3 regions of the Allobosea sp. GW821-FHT09G06 genome follow, and region 1 is predicted to be linked to each of the others. Evidence: predicted binding sites of a transcription regulator. Region 1 holds the regulator's gene; each other region holds the start of a gene.
The links. Region 1 encodes PhoB, which activates phosphate uptake and scavenging genes when phosphate is short. Its sites were predicted from a motif close to TGTCATNNANCTGTCAT; they were not measured.
Positions count from the first base shown of each region.

Region 2: AC07NY_RS08260 (BtaA family protein) is a predicted target of PhoB. The motif match lies at 2,681-2,697, and genes of this name have one in related genera.
Region 3: ugpB (sn-glycerol-3-phosphate ABC transporter substrate-binding protein UgpB) is a predicted target of PhoB. The motif match lies at 3,054-3,070, and genes of this name have one in related genera.

Region 1 covers NZ_JBWKOI010000001.1:1,074,868-1,079,922, reverse strand. Annotated here, with positions in the region: gene argH (argininosuccinate lyase) at 1-483, opposite strand, end outside; gene AC07NY_RS05170 (LysR family transcriptional regulator) at 578-1,504, shown strand; gene AC07NY_RS05165 (SpoIIAA family protein) at 1,559-1,945, shown strand; gene phoB (phosphate regulon transcriptional regulator PhoB) at 1,949-2,656, opposite strand; gene phoU (phosphate signaling complex protein PhoU) at 2,670-3,389, opposite strand; gene pstB (phosphate ABC transporter ATP-binding protein PstB) at 3,413-4,213, opposite strand; gene pstA (phosphate ABC transporter permease PstA) at 4,259-5,055, opposite strand, start outside.
Region 2 covers NZ_JBWKOI010000001.1:1,679,447-1,684,501, forward strand. Annotated here, with positions in the region: gene AC07NY_RS08245 (alpha/beta hydrolase) at 1-231, opposite strand, end outside; gene AC07NY_RS08250 (acyl-CoA dehydrogenase family protein) at 384-2,024, shown strand; gene msrB (peptide-methionine (R)-S-oxide reductase MsrB) at 2,114-2,545, opposite strand; gene AC07NY_RS08260 (BtaA family protein) at 2,785-4,008, shown strand; gene AC07NY_RS08265 (class I SAM-dependent methyltransferase) at 4,005-4,688, shown strand; gene AC07NY_RS08270 (potassium channel family protein) at 4,795-5,055, shown strand, end outside.
Region 3 covers NZ_JBWKOI010000005.1:159,816-164,870, forward strand. Annotated here, with positions in the region: gene AC07NY_RS22240 (creatininase family protein) at 1-159, opposite strand, end outside; gene AC07NY_RS22245 (hypothetical protein) at 156-686, opposite strand; gene ugpA (sn-glycerol-3-phosphate ABC transporter permease UgpA) at 686-1,567, opposite strand; gene ugpB (sn-glycerol-3-phosphate ABC transporter substrate-binding protein UgpB) at 1,644-2,969, opposite strand; gene AC07NY_RS22260 (fumarylacetoacetate hydrolase family protein) at 3,197-4,375, shown strand; gene AC07NY_RS22265 (hypothetical protein) at 4,515-5,055, shown strand, end outside.

The sequences.
Region 1 (5,055 bases):
CTGGAGATGGGTGAAGCCGGGGCAGACCGAGGCCGCATGCTCTTCGGCCTGGTCGGCGATCGCGGTGAGCAGCTCCGCCAGCATCCCGGCGAGCGTGCGCGACTTCCCCCGCAGGTAGAGCTTGAGATTGTTCGCGGCCTGGTCGTTGCGGGAGCGCCCGGCGCGGAGCTTCGCCCCGGTCGGGCCGATGCGCTCGGTCAGGATGCGCTCGATGAAGGTATGAACGTCCTCGTCGTCCGGCCCCGGCGCGATCCGCCCCTCGACCGTGTCGCGGGCGATCCCGTCGAGCGCAGCCAGGATGGTCTCGAATTCCTGGGCCGTCAGCAGGCCGGCGCGCCCGAGCTCGGCCGCATGGGCCTTGCCGCCCGCAACATCCTGCGGCACCAGCCGGGCATGCTCGCCGGCCGCACTCGACAGCTTCATCAGGCGCGGGTCCGGCTGCTTGCGGAAGCGGCCGCCCCAGAGACGGGTCGTCTGGTTCATGATGTCGTTCTCCCCTGCGGGAAGAATGGCCTCTTGACCGAGACACCGGCAAACGAAACGATCTCCGCCACGATAGTCCAAAAAGGAATACCCCATGGCGGCCGGCCGGCCCCCTCCGTCATCGACCGCGCTCAGGGCCTTCGCCACCGTCGCGAGGCTGGGCTCGACCGCGCGTGCCGCCCAGTCGGTCAACCTGACCCAGAGCGCGGTCTCCAAGCAGATCCTTTCGCTGGAGCACCATCTCGGCGCCGTGCTGTTCGACCGCAGCCCGCTCGGACTCAAGCTCACCGAGGCCGGCGCGATCTACCTGCCCTATGCCGAGGCTGCGCTGGAGCAGATGGAGCGCGGCGCGCGGCGTCTGGTGGAGCGCAACGCCATCGCCCGGCCGATCCGCCTGCATATGGTCGCGATCGCCGGTGAGCGCTGGCTGATGGCGCGCTTCCCTGCGTTTGCCGAGGCCCATCCCGGCGTCGACGTGCAGTTCACCAACTATGTCAGCGAGAGCGAGACCGAGGAGCCGGATATCGAGATCGCCCATGGGGTCGAGCCCTGGCCCGGCAAGGAGGCGCATTATCTCTTCGGCCGCGATGTCGCGCTGGTCGCCGCGCCCAGCCTGATCGAGCGCATGGGCGGCTTCCGCCGCGCCGCCGACATCCAGAAGGCGACCCTGCTCCAGCATTACCAGATGCCGACCTTCTGGGCCGAGTTCACCGAGGCGCATGACCTGCGCGGCGCGGTGCCCGAGCACACCGTGCGCTACGGCTATTATTCGGTGATCACCAGCGCCGCCGTCGCCGGCTTGGGCTTCGCGCTGGCGCCACGCTGCTATGTCGCCGACGAGCTGGCTTCGGGTGCGCTGGTCAATCCGCTGGGCCTCGGCTTCACCAGCGCGATCGGCTGCTGGCTGACGCGCCCGCTCGACCAGCCGCCGCGCCCCGGGCTCGACGCCTTCATCGCCTGGCTGAAATCAGAAGCCGCCCAGTTCGACGCCGCCACGCGAGCACCTGTCCAACCCGCCTGACCGGCTGGCGAAACCTCCTCTTCCTCCGTGCGTTGTCGTTGGCAAGGAGGAGCCATGCTGACCATTCTGCCCGCGCCGGATCATGTCGCAGCCTATCGTCTGATGCAGACGCTGACCGGGGAGGATGTCGACGCGATCATGGCCGATATCGACACGAAGCTCGCTCGCCACGAGAAGATCGGCGTGCTTGTCGATCTCTCCGACTTTACCGACCTGACGCTCACCGCCGCCTGGAAGGACGCGCGCTACAGCATCGGCAAGCTCTGGGAACTCAGGCGCTTTCCGAAAGAGGCGGTGATCACGAACAAGGGCTGGCTCGCCGGCTTCATCGATCTGCTCGATCCGGCGATCCCCTTCGTCAAGGTCCGCGCCTTCAAGCCCGAGGACTATGACAAGGCGCTGGCATGGGCCGGCGATATCGAGGGCGGCCCCGACGCCTGAGGCTTACGCGGCACCGCCGCGCGCGAAGGTCTCGTCGAAGGCATAGCCGGCACCGCGCACCGTGCGCAGCGGATCCTTCGCATCGCCCGGCGTGATCGCCTTGCGCAGCCGCCCGACATGAACATCGACCGTGCGCTCGTCGATATAGACGTCGCGGCCCCAGACGGCATCGAGCAGCTGGGCACGGGAATAGACCCGGCCCGGCGCCTGCATCAGGAATTCCAGCAGGCGGAACTCGGTCGGGCCGAGATGGAGTTCGCTGCCCGCGCGGCGGACGCGCCGCGTCGTGCGGTCGAGTTCGAGATCGCCGGCCGCCAGCAGCCCCGCGACATGGCCGGGCTTCGCCCTGCGCAACAGCGCCTGGATGCGCGCGATCAGCTCCGGCAGCGAGAACGGCTTCACGACGTAATCGTCGGCGCCGGTCGCAAGGCCACGCACGCGCTCGGTCTCCTCGCCGCGCGCCGTCAGCATGATGATCGGCACGCGCTCGGTGTCGCGGCGCGAGCGCAGGCGCCGGCAAAGCTCGATGCCGGACAGGCCCGGCAGCATCCAGTCGAGCAGGACGAGATCGGGCGTGTGATCGCGAAGATGCAATTCCGCATCGTCCCCGCGCGCGACGCTATCGACCTCGAAGCCCTCGGCTTCGAGGTTGTAGCGCAGCAGCAGGGTGAGCGGCTCCTCGTCCTCGACGATCAGGATGCGTGCGGCCATGTCGGCTTTGACCTCAGTTTCCCGTCACCGCTTCGACCTCGATATTGGTCGTGTCGAGCTTGGGGCGGTTCGCATCGAGGGAATCGCCGGTGACGAGGTAATGGATGGTCTCGGCGATATTGGTGGTGTGGTCGCCGATGCGCTCGATGTTCTTGGCGCAGAACAGGAGATGCGTGCAGAAGGTGATGTTGCGCGGATCCTCCATCATATAGGTCAGGAGTTCGCGGAACAGCGAGGTGTAGAGCGCGTCGATCTCGTCATCGCGCTTCCAGACCTCGAGCGCCTTCTGCTCGTTGGTCGCGGCATAGGCGTCGAGCACGTCCTTGAGCTGGGCCTGCACGAGGCGGCTGATATGCTCGAGGCCGACCACCGCGCGATGCGGCGGCTGGAACTGCCCGGCGATCGCGACGGCGCGCTTGGCGATGTTCTTGGCGAGATCGCCGACCCGCTCGATGTCGGAGGCGAGGCGGATCGCCGAGATCAGCTCGCGCAGGTCCTGCGCCAGCGGCTGGCGCCGGGCGATGGTGAGCACGGCCTTCTCCTCGACCTCGCGCTGGAGATTGTCGAGGCGCTGGTCGGCCGAGATGATCTTCTGGGCGAGCGCGGTATCGCGGCGAACGAGCGCCACCGTGGAATCGCCCAGCATGCGCTCGGCCATGCCGCCCATTTCGGCGAGGCTGCGGCGGATGCCTTCAAGGTCGGTGTCGTAGGAGCGGACGATGTGGTCGGTCATAGGGGTGTCCTCCTCGTCGCCGCTTAGCCGAAACGGCCGGTGACGTAGTCCTGGGTCTGCTTCTTGGCGGGATTCATGAAGATCGTGTTGGTCGGCGCGAACTCGATGACCTCGCCTAGATACATGAAGGCCGTGTACTGCGAGATGCGCGCCGCCTGCTGCATGTTGTGCGTGACGATGGCGATGGTGAAATCGCTCTTCAGCTGCTCCAGCAGGTCCTCGATCTTGCCGGTCGAGATCGGGTCGAGCGCCGAGGTCGGCTCGTCGAACAGGATCACTTCCGGCTTCTGCGCGATGGTGCGCGCGATGCACAGGCGCTGCTGCTGGCCGCCGGAGAGGCCCATGCCGGAGCTCTTCAGCTTGTCCTTGACCTCGTCCCAAAGCGCGGCGCGGCGCAGGGCGCCCTCGACGCGGTCGTCGAGCTCCGACTTCGGCGGCTTCTCGTAGAGGCGGATGCCGAAGGCGACGTTGTCGTAGATCGACATCGGGAACGGCGTCGGCTTCTGGAACACCATGCCGACGCGCGAGCGCAACTCGTTCACGTCGACGTCGTTCGAGATGATGTTGCGGCCGTCGAGCATGATCTGCCCTTCCGCGCGCTGCTCCGGATAGAGCGAGTAGATTCGGTTGAAGATCCGCAGCAGGGTCGACTTGCCGCAGCCCGACGGGCCGATCAGCGCCGTGACGTGGCGATCGCGGAAGTCGAGATTGATGTTCTTCAGCGCCTTGTGCTCGCCGTAGTAGAAATCGAGGTTCTTCACCGCGATCCGGACGGGCGCCTCGGCATCGAGCGACTGGGGGGAGAGTTCAAGGGTCGAAAGCATCGACTTAGGTCCTCAAGGTCGGTCGCGACCGGGTTGGTTTCAGGCTCACTTGCTGCCGGCGACGATACGCCGGGCAACGATCGAGAGCACGAGGATCGAGACGGTAATGATGAGCGAACCGGCCCAGGCGAGCTGCTGCCAGTTCTCGTAAGGGGCGGAGGCGAACTGGTAGATCGTCACCGGCAGGTTGGAGACGCCGCCGACCAGCGTCGGCGAGAACCAGAAATTGTTGTTGAGCGCGGTGAAGAGCAGCGGCGCGGTCTCGCCGGCGATGCGGGCGAGCGCCAGCAGGATACCGGTGACCATGCCGGCCTTGGCCGCGCGCCAGGTCACCGAGGTGATGACGACGGAAGGCGGCGCGCCGAGCGCCGCACCCGCCTCACGCAGCGGGCCGGGAACGAGGTTCAGCATGTCCTCGGTGGTGCGCACGATCACCGGGATCGCGATAATGCCGAGCGCGACGCCGCCGGCCCAGCCGGAATAGCCGCGGAACGGCTCGACCAGGATGACGTAGACGAACAGGCCGATCAGGATCGACGGCGCCGAGAGCAGGATGTCGTTGATGAAGCGGATGAGGTTGGCGAGCTTCGAGCTGCGACCGTATTCGGCGAGCCAGGTCCCGGCGAGCACGCCGATCGGCGTGGCGATGGCGATGCCGAGGAAGGTCAGCACGAAGGAGCCGACGATGGCGTTGGCGATGCCGCCGCCTTCCGTGCCGGGGCCGGGCGTGACCGCCGTGAAGGTCGCGACCGAGAGGCCGCCGATGCCCTTCACCACGAGCATGCCGAGGATCCAGAACAGAACGAAGATGGCGGTGAAGGTGAAGCCGGTGGCGATCACCT
Region 2 (5,055 bases), 600 kb from region 1:
TCGCTGCGGCTCCTTCGCATAGGAGGGCGGCAAGGCGACGAAGACCTGATAGCCGCGGCGCGAGACCGGATCGGGCACGTCCCAGACTTCGCTGTCGACGATTTCATAAGGGCGGCCTTCGCCCGGCTGAACCTTCGGAACCGGTTGGGGCTGGGCGTGCGCCGGAGCGGCGGACACGCCGAAGCCGGCGATGAGGGCGATCAGCAACATATTCGGAAGGGCGCGTCGCACGTTGGGTCTCCGTCGTCGCGCGCCGATCGTGGCGCGCGGGACGATGTGCAGCAGGAACCGGGGCAGCAATCGGGCGGATTCGCAAACGGCGGAGACCGGCATAGTCTGGTGGTTAACGGCAGGGATTGTTCGCAGAGCTGGAAGGTAGGGCGATGGCGCAGCGATCGCACGGCGAGCCGATCACAAATCAGGTGCCGGCGCTGGCAGAGTATGATGCCTTTGCCGCCGATCCGGTGCTGCCCGGCATCGTCTCGGCCTTCGGTGCGGACTGGGCGCGCGAGCGGCTGCATGAGGCAGGGCGGACCGTCGGCTCGGCGCGGGTGCAGGAGCTGGCTTATCTCGCCAATCGCTATACGCCAGAGCTTCGCGCCTTCGACCGTTTCGGCAATCGCATCGACGAGATCGCCTTCCATCCGGCCTGGCACGAATTGATGGAGCTCGCGATCGGGCAGGAGACGCATGCGCTCGCCTGGAACCGGCCGGAGCCCGGTGCGCAGGTCGCCCGCGCCGCCTTGCAATATCTCTGGTATGGCGCCGAGAGCGGCATCTGCTGTCCGATCAGCATGACTTATGCCGCCGCGCCGGTGCTGAAGCAGGACCCTCTGCTTTGGGAGCAGTGGGGCTCTCTCGTCACCTCAAATCGCTACGATCGGCGACAGGGGCCGGCGCATCTCAAGACCGGGGCGACCGTCGGAACGGCGATGACGGAGACGCAAGGCGGCTCCGACCTGCGTCAGACCCAGACGGTGGCCGAGGATAATCGCGACGGCACATTCTCGCTGCACGGACGGAAATGGTTCTTCTCGGTGCCGCATTCCGACGTTTTCCTGACGCTGGCGCGGACAGGTGAGGGCATTTCCTGCTTCGTCGTGCCGGGCTGGCTGCCGGATGGTTCGCGCAACGGTGTCGCGATCCAGCGGCTCAAGGACAAGGTCGGCAACCGTTCGAATGCCTCTTCCGAGGTCGAGTTCAGGGGGGGCATCGGCCATCTCATCGGCGAGCCGGGCCGGGGCATCCGCACGGGCCTGTCGATGAACCACAATTCGCGGCTCGATATCGCGGCGGCCTCGTCAGGGCTGATGCGGATGGCGGTGTCGCTCGCCGCGCATCATGTCCAGCATCGCCGCGCCTTCCAGAAGGCACTGATCGACCAGCCGATCATGCAGAACGTGCTGGCCGATATCGCTATCGAGGCGGAGGCGGCCGCCTGGCTCGCCTTTCGGCTCTTCGCTGCGCTCGACCGGCAGGAGGTGTCGGAAAGCGAGCGACTGCTGGCGCGGGTCGGGGCGCCGATCGCGAAATACTGGATCACGCGGCGGGCGCCAGCCGTGGTCACCGAGGCGCTGGAATGCCATGGCGGCAACGGCTTCATCGAGGAGAATCCGATCGCGCGGCTCTACAGGGAGGCGCCGCTCAACGCGATCTGGGAAGGCTCGGGCAATGTCATCTGCCTCGATGTACTGCGTTCGCTGGCGCGCGAGGAGGAGGTGGTCGATGTGCTGCGGGCCGAGCTGATGGCGGCTGCGGGCGCGGACCGGCGCTATGATGCGGCGCTGAAGCGGCTGGAGGCGGAGTTGCCGGAACTGATGCGCAACGAGGGGCAGGCAAGGCGATTGACGGAACGGCTGGCGCTGCTGCTGCAGGGCTCGCTGCTGCTGCGCTTCGCGCCGAACGTCGTGGCAGATGCGTTCATTGCCACGCGGCTTGGTGATGGCTGGTCGGGGCAGTTCGGCGACCTGCCGCCAGCGGTCGATGCGGCAGCATTGGCGCGGCGGGCGGTACCCGCTATCTGAAACGTCATGCCCGGGCTTGACCCGGGCATCTCTGCATCGCTTTTCCGTCACGAGATGCTCGGGTCAAGCCCGCGCATGACGCGTGTGCCTCACGCCGCTTCCGGCTCGAACGTCATCGCCTCGCCGTTGATGCAGTAGCGCAGGGCGGTCGGCGGCGGGCCGTCCGGGAAGACGTGGCCGAGATGGCCGCCGCAATTGGCGCAGTGGACCTCGACGCGGAGCATGCCGTAGCTGCGATCCTCGGTGGTGCCGACAGAGCCCTCAAGCGGCTGGTCGAAGCTCGGCCAGCCGGTGCCGCTCTCGAATTTCTTGCCGGACTTGAACAGCTTCTGGTCGCAGCCGGCACAGGAGAAGGTGCCGGCGCGCTTCTCGTAGTTGAGTGCGCAGGAGCCGGCCCGCTCGGTGCCGTGGCCGCGCAGGATGCGATATTGCTCCGGCGTCAGGCGCGCGCGCCATTCGGCGTCCGTTAGCTGGAAGGGGAAGCTCTCGTCCTGCTTCTTCTCAGCTCCGAACATGCTCATCAGACCCATTGCGATCTCCTTCCTGGCGGGAGCGCCTCATCGGCTTTCGAGCCGCCAATATGGGGCTTCGCGCGCAAGATTTCAGCCCCGCTGACCTGCCGTCGTTTCACGATGCCGTGGCAATCCCCGCAGCATCGTCACCTGACCGTCACGCGACTCCTCTAGCAGCCCGGCCACCCGCAAAGGGAGGAAAACCGGTGACGGAACAGGCGACGCAAACGGCACGCGCGGCCCGCCGCATGACGAGCTCGGGCCTCGGGCAAGCGGTCCGCCGCAGCAAGACGCTCTCCAAGGCCGGCATGCTGGAATGGCTGTTCGCACGCGCCTTCTCGGGGCTGGTCTATCCGCAGATCTGGGAAGACCCGGTCGTCGACATGGCGGCGCTTGAGCTCAAGGCCGGCGACCATGTCGTGGCGATCGCCTCCGGCTCCTGCAACATCCTGTCCTATCTCACCGCGGCGCCGATCCGGGTCAGCGCGGTCGATCTCAACGCTACCCATATCGCGCTCGGCCGATTGAAGCTCGCGGCGCTGGCACGGATGGAGAGGCAGGAGGATTTCCTGCGCTTCTTCGGCCGGGCGAGGGATCGCGCCAATGTCGCGCTCTACGATCGCGAGATCGCTGATCATCTCGATGCGGTCTCGCGCGGATACTGGGAGGGGCGGGGGCTGAACGGGCGGCGCCGGATCAATCTCTTCGCTCGGGGATTCCACCGCTACGGCCTGCTCGGCCGCTTCATCGGCACCGGCCATGTGCTGGCGCGATTGCTCGGCGGCAATCCCAAGGCGATGCTGGCAGCGCGGGACATGGCGGAGCAGCGCGCGCTTTACGACAGGCATCTGGCGCCGGTCTTCGAGCGCAAGCTGGTGCGCTGGCTGGTGCGCCAGCCGGCCTCGCTCTACGGGCTCGGCATCCCGCCGGCGCAGTACAAGGCGCTGGCCGCCGATGGCGAGGACGGCATCTTGGGCGCGCTGAAGCTCAGGCTCGAGCGCCTCGCCTGCGATTTCGACCTGAAGGACAATTACTTCGCCCAGCAGGCTTTCGGTCGGCGCTATGGCGAGGGACCGGACGCGGCCTTCCCGCCCTATCTCCAGAAGCAGCATTTCGCGGCGGTGAAGGAGCGCGCTCCCGGCGTCTCCTATCGCCAGAGTGCGGTCACGGCCTTCCTCGAAGACCAGCCGGCCGAGAGCTGCGACGCCTATGTGCTGCTCGATGCGCAGGACTGGATGAACGACGCCGATCTCACGGCCTTGTGGTCGCAGGTTACGCGCACGGCCCGGCCGGGCGCGCGGGTGATCTTCCGCACGGCGGCCGACGAGCGCTTGCTCCCGGGGAGAGTGCCGGCCGCGATCCTCGACCAGTGGCATTACGAGGAGGAGAAGAGCCGCGAACTCTGCCGGCAGGATCGCTCGGCGATTTATGGCGGCTTCCACCTCTATGTCCTGAAGGGGCCGGCGCGGTGAGCGCCGCCGAGGCGCCGGCGGGCGGCTCAGCCGCGGGGCTGATGGACCGGATCTACTGGCACCAGCGCCATATCTACGATGCCAGCCGGAAGTTCTATCTGCTCGGCCGCGACCAGCTCATCGACGGTTTGCAGCCGCCGAAGGGCGGGAGCGTGCTGGAGATCGGCTGCGGCACCGGGCGCAACCTGATCCGGATCGCGCAGCGCTATCCGGATTGCGCCTGCCATGGGCTCGACGTCTCCAGCGCAATGCTGGCGACGGCGCAAAACTCGGTGGCGAAGGCCGGGCTGGAGCGTCGGATCAAGCTCGCGCAGGCGGATGCCACCGGCTTCGATCCCCAAGAGCTGTTCGGTCATGCCGGCTTCGACCGGATCGTGATCTCCTATGCGCTCTCGATGATCCCGCCCTGGCAGGGCGTCGTCGCCGAGGCGCTGCGCCGGCTCGCGCCCGGCGGTTCGCTGCATATCGTCGATTTCGGCGATCAGGCCGGCTTGCCGGCGCCGTTCAAGGCAGTGCTGCTGCGCTGGCTTGCGCTGTTCCATGTCACGCCGCGCGAGGATTTGCCTGAGGTCGTGTGCGCGACGGCCGAAGCGGCCGGGGCCGATTGCCGGATCGGTGCGCCCTATCGCGGCTATGCGGTCCATGCGGTGGCGACGCGGCGTAGCGGCGCGCCAGTCTAAAGGATTGGACTGAATACGATATTCAGTCCAATCCTTTAGCTCCTTGTTCTTGCATCAGCTTTGTCCGAAAACCGCGCACACTTTTCGGGCCGATGCTTTAGCGCCTATGCTGACGGCGATGGATGTCGCCGACGCCCCGCCCGACCAGAGCCGCTTCGAAGCCCTGCGCGACCGGCTGCGCCAGCTCTATCATGGGCGCTCGCCGTCAGCCCTGCGCTTCCAGGCGGTGACGACGGTCGTCGACCTCCTGATCATCGCCTTCTTCATCCTGACCCCATTGCTCAGGGAGAACGCGGCCTTCCTCTGGATCGACTATTCGGTTGCGGTGATCGTGATCGCCGAGATCGGCGCGCGCCTGCTGGCCTCG
Region 3 (5,055 bases), on a different contig from region 1:
GACGCCGCTGCACAGGATGGTATCGACGCCAACGGGCAGATGCGGGCCGTGCTGCTCGATCGAGGCCACCGGCAGGACGACGATCGCGTCCGCCGCCGCCTTGGCGCGCAATTCCTCGGCGGTGAGGTCCATCCAGAGCACGGAGGGGGATCGGGTCACGGCGCGGGCCTCAGCAGCGGAAAGAAGAAGGCTTCGGTCAGCGTCTTCGCCAGGAAGGGCGCACGCCTCGCCGCCTCGCCCTCGTTGACGATGATCATCGGCGTGTGGTTGAGCACCTTGTAGAGACCGTCCTTGCGGCGCTCGGCGAGCGAACCCTCGGTCAACGAGCGCAGCACGAGCGTGAGATCACGGCTCTTCAGGCTGCCGGTCGGCGGCGAGATGTCGAAGCGGACATGCAGGAGCCGGAACATGTCCAGCCCCTCGTCCGAGGCCCGCCGATCCAGCGCCGCGTCGTCGGCGAAGACGGGGACGGCGACGAAGGGGACCTTGGCCTGCTCGGCCTGCCTGCGCATTTCACCGATCAGCTGGCTGCAGATGCGCTCGGCCCAAGCCAGCGTCGTGGCCGGCCCGCAATTCAGCACGATGCCGGACCAGGCGTCGATCCGGCGCCCCTGCGCGGCAGCCGTCGTCGGCAGCAGCAGGAGGCCGAGAAGCGCAACGACGATGGCACCGGCCGGCCACGCCATCAGTAGCTGACCTTGCGCTCGATGAAGCGGAACTGCACCGCGGTGAGCCCGATCACCATGATCAGCAGCAGCACCGACTGCGCCGCCGAACCGCCGAGATTGGAGCCGCCCTTGCCGTCGGAGAAGACCTTGTAGACCAGCGTCTCGGTCGCGCCCGAGGGGCCGCCGCCGGTGACGGTGTCGATGATGCCGAAGGTGTCGAAGAAGACATAGACGATGTTGACGACGAGCAGGAAGAAGGTCGTCGGCGAGAGCAGCGGGAAGACGATGGTCCAGAAGCGGCGCATCGGCCGGGCGCCGTCGATCACCGCCGCCTCGATCACGCTCTTGGGGATCGATTGCAGGCCGGCGAGGAAGAACAGGAAGTTGTAGCTGATCTGCTTCCAGGTCGCAGCCAGGATGACCAGCAGCATGGCGTGGTTGCCGTTGAGGCGCGGGTTCCACGGGATGCCCAGCGACTGGAGGCCGCGCGCGAGCATGCCGAGCGAGGGATCGAACATGAAGATCCAGAGCACGCCGGCGATGGCGGGGGCCACCGCATAAGGCCAGATCAGCAGGGTCTTGTAGATTTCGCCGCCGCGAAGCTGCCGGTCCGCCATCACCGCGAAGAGCAGCGCGATCGAGAGCGAGAACACGCAGACGAAGGTCGAGAAGATGATCGTGTTGATGAAGGCCTTGAGATAGCCGGGGTCGGCGAAGAGCATCTGGTAGTTCTCGAACCAGACGAATTCCGTCGAGGTGCCGAAGGCATCCTCCAGCAGGAAGCTCTGCCAGACCGCCTGGGTCGCCGGCCAGTAGAAGAACACGACGGTGATGGCGAGCTGCGGCAGAAGCAGCAGGAAGGGGATCGTGAGCCCCTTGAAGTATGCGTTCTTCTGCATCGGCTTCCCTGGAACGAGACGGCCATCCCGGACGGAGAGTGTCCGGGATGGCCTTAGGTTTGCAAGAGCTAAGCGCTTAGCGGGCCGCGGTGCGCTCGAACTGGCGCAGCATCTGGTTGCCGCGATCGGCCGCCGCGTCCAGCGCCGCCTGCGGCGACTTCTGGCCGTTCAGCGCCGCTTCCAGCTCCTCCGACCAGATGTCGCGGATCTGGACGAGGCTGCCGTAACGCAGGCCCTTCGAGTTGTCGGTCGGAGCCTTGTTGGTCAGCTCCAGGATCGGGGTCTCGAGATAGGGCTTGTCCTTGTAGAAGCCGGACGCCTTGACCTTCTCATAGGCCGCCTTGGTGATCGGCAGGTAGCCCGACTCGGTGTGCAGCTTCACCTGACGATCGACATTCGAGAGGAAGGTGAAGAACTTGGCGACGCCCTTGTACTCGTCGGCCTTCTTGCCGCCCATGACCCAGAGCGAAGCGCCGCCGATGATCGAGTTCTGCGGGGCGCCCTGCACGTCGGGATAATACGGCATCGCGGCATTGCCCCAGTCGAACTTGGCGTTCGCCTTGACGTTGCCGAAGAAGCCCGACGAGGTCAGGAAGATCGGGCATTCACCCGAGGTGAAGCGGCCTTCGCCATTGTTGGTGCGGCCCGAGTAATCATAGGTCTTGTCCTTCTGCAGCTCGACCAGATTGGTCCAGTGTTTCAGGAAGGCCGGGCTCTTGTTGAAGTTCAGCACGGCGTCGAAACCGGCCATGCCGTTGACCTTGGTCGAGAGCGGCACGTTATGCCAGGCGCCGAACTGCTCGATATTGGCCCAGGTCGCCCAGGCGTTCGAGACGCCGCACTTGTCGTAGCCGGCAGCCTTCAGCTTCTTGGCCGCGGCAAAGGTCTCGGGCCAGGTCTTCGGCGGCTTCTCGGGGTCGAGGCCCGCCTTCTTGAAGGCGTCCTTGTTGTACCACATCACCATCGACGAGGAGTTGAACGGCATCGAGAGCATGTCGCCCTTGGCCGTCGAATAGTAGCCGGTGATCGCGGGCAGATAGGCGGTCGGGTCGAACTTCTCGCCGGCTTCCTTCATGACCTCGTGGACCGGCTTGATCGCGCCCTTGGCCGACATCATCGTGCCGGTGCCAACCTCGAAGACCTGCAGAATATGCGGCGCCTGGCCAGCGCGGAAAGCGGCGATGCCGGCGTTCAGCGTGTCGGGATAGGAGCCCTTGTAGACGGGTACGACCTTGTAGTCCTTCTGCGAGGCGTTGAAGTCCTCGGACAGCTTGACGACGACGTCGTTGTTGGCGCCGGTCAGCGCGTGCCACCACTGGATCTCGGTCTGCGCCAGGGCCGGCGAGGCGCCGACGAGTGCAAAGGCGGCGACCGACATCAGGATGCGCGATTTGATGCTCATGGAATATCTCCCTTCCGCGGGCGAGCGCCGCCGCGGTTCTTGTCGTTGGTGCGCAAGCTAGCATGAAGCGCAGGCGACATTTCAATGACAAATCGATGACGGTCAGTGCAATCCGCCTATCGTCGCGGTCAAGCGGCTACGCTGGCGCATGACGGCTCCTCGCTTGCGCAATTGTGCATAACCGGCTGATCTGGGCTCCCGATCCGAATCCGTCCGTGGATGCCGCCATGCCCAGCCTCGATCTTGCCGTGACCGCGACCTTGCCGGGGGATGCCGATGCCGCAGCACTGGCCGGCCGCGTCTGGCGGCCCGATCTCGGCGGGCCGGCCGTGGTGACGCTGCGCGACGGGCAGGTCATCGACGTGACCCGGAGCTTCCCGACCAGCCGCGACCTCTGCGAAAGCGCCGACCCGGCCGCCGCGCTAGGCGCAGCTCAGGGCGAGGCGATCGGCTCACTCGCGGAGGTCCTCGCCAACACGCCTGTGGATGGCCGCGATCCGAAGCGGCCCTGGCTGCTCTCGCCGCTCGACCTGCAGGCGGTGAAGGCGGCCGGCGTCACCTTCGCGGTCTCGATGCTGGAGCGCGTGATCGAGGAGAAGGCGCGGGGCAACCCGGCCGCCGCCGCGACGATCCGCGAGGAAATCGGCAAGCTCATCGGCGACGACCTCTCCAAGCTGAAGCCCGGCTCACCCGAGGCGATGCATCTCAAGGACGTGCTAATCAAACAGGGCGCCTGGAGCCAGTATCTGGAGGTCGGGATCGGGCCGGACGCCGAAATCTTCACCAAGGCCCCGCCGATGTCGACGGTCGGTACCGGGGCGGATGCCGGGCTGCATCCGGCCTCGAGCTGGAACAATCCCGAGCCCGAGATCGTGCTGATCGTCGCCTCCGACGGACGCATCGTCGGCGCCACGCTCGGCAACGACGTCAATCTGCGCGATGTCGAGGGCCGCTCGGCCCTGCTGCTCGGCAAGGCCAAGGACAACAATGCCTCCGCGGCCGTCGGCCCCTTCATCCGCCTGTTCGATGCCGGCTTCACGCTCGACCATGTCCGCCGGACCACGGTGACGCTGACTGTCGAGGGGGAGGATGGCTTCCGGCTGGAAGGCTCGTCCTCGATCGCGAAGATCAGCCGCGACCCGGCCGATCTCGCCGCGCAGATGATCGGCCCGCATCACCAGTATCCGGACGGGGCCGCGCTCTATCTCGGCACCATGTTCGCGCCGATTAAGGATCGCGACGCACCGGGCGGCGGCTTCACCCATAAATACGGGGACATCGTCACCATCGCCGCGCCCGAGCTCGGCAGCCTCGTCAACCGGATGAAGCGCACCGACGCCTGCGCGCCCTGGACCTATGGCGCCTCGCATCTGATGCGCCATCTCGCCAGGCACGGGCTGCTGTGAGGCGATAGCCAACGCTGAACGCCGCGCGGTTCCTGCCGGCTTTCTTGACCGAAAACCGCAAGAAGCAGCGGTTTTGTCAGGCGGATGGTAAGAATTTTCTGCCAGAGAGCGGGCTGGACCAGGAGGGTTCGGCGTGGCGATGAGCGAGATCGGGAGGCAGAACTCCCAGGTCGGCACCAAGAGTGTGAGCGGCAAGGGCGCGATGGCAAGGATAGCCGGTTCACCCCTCGCCTGGATCGTGGCGTTCGCGCTGGTAGCCATCGCCGGCCTGATCTTGCCGCTGCGCCTGCCGCTGGGCCCGAACGCCTGGGACACCGTCGTCTATCTCGACGCGATCCAGCGCATCGAGCTCGGCCAGGTCCCGACCATCGATTTCTTCGCGCCGATCGGCCCGCTCGGCTTCTATATGGCCGCGGCTCTCGACATCATCTTCACCAACGCCCAGCCGATGCTGCTGATCAACTGGGCGCTGCTGCCGATCATGCTGCCGGTGCTCGCCCTGCTCGCAGGCGAGGTCTCGCGGCGCTCGCGCCCGCAGGCCCTGGCGCTCGTCCTGCCCTTCCTGCTGTTCGCAACCTTCCCGATCAACCTGCATGCGCTCTATCCGTCGCCCGGCTTCGACGGCTACGGCTTCTACAACCGCCATGTCGCGCTGCTGCTCTATCTGCTGATCGCGACCC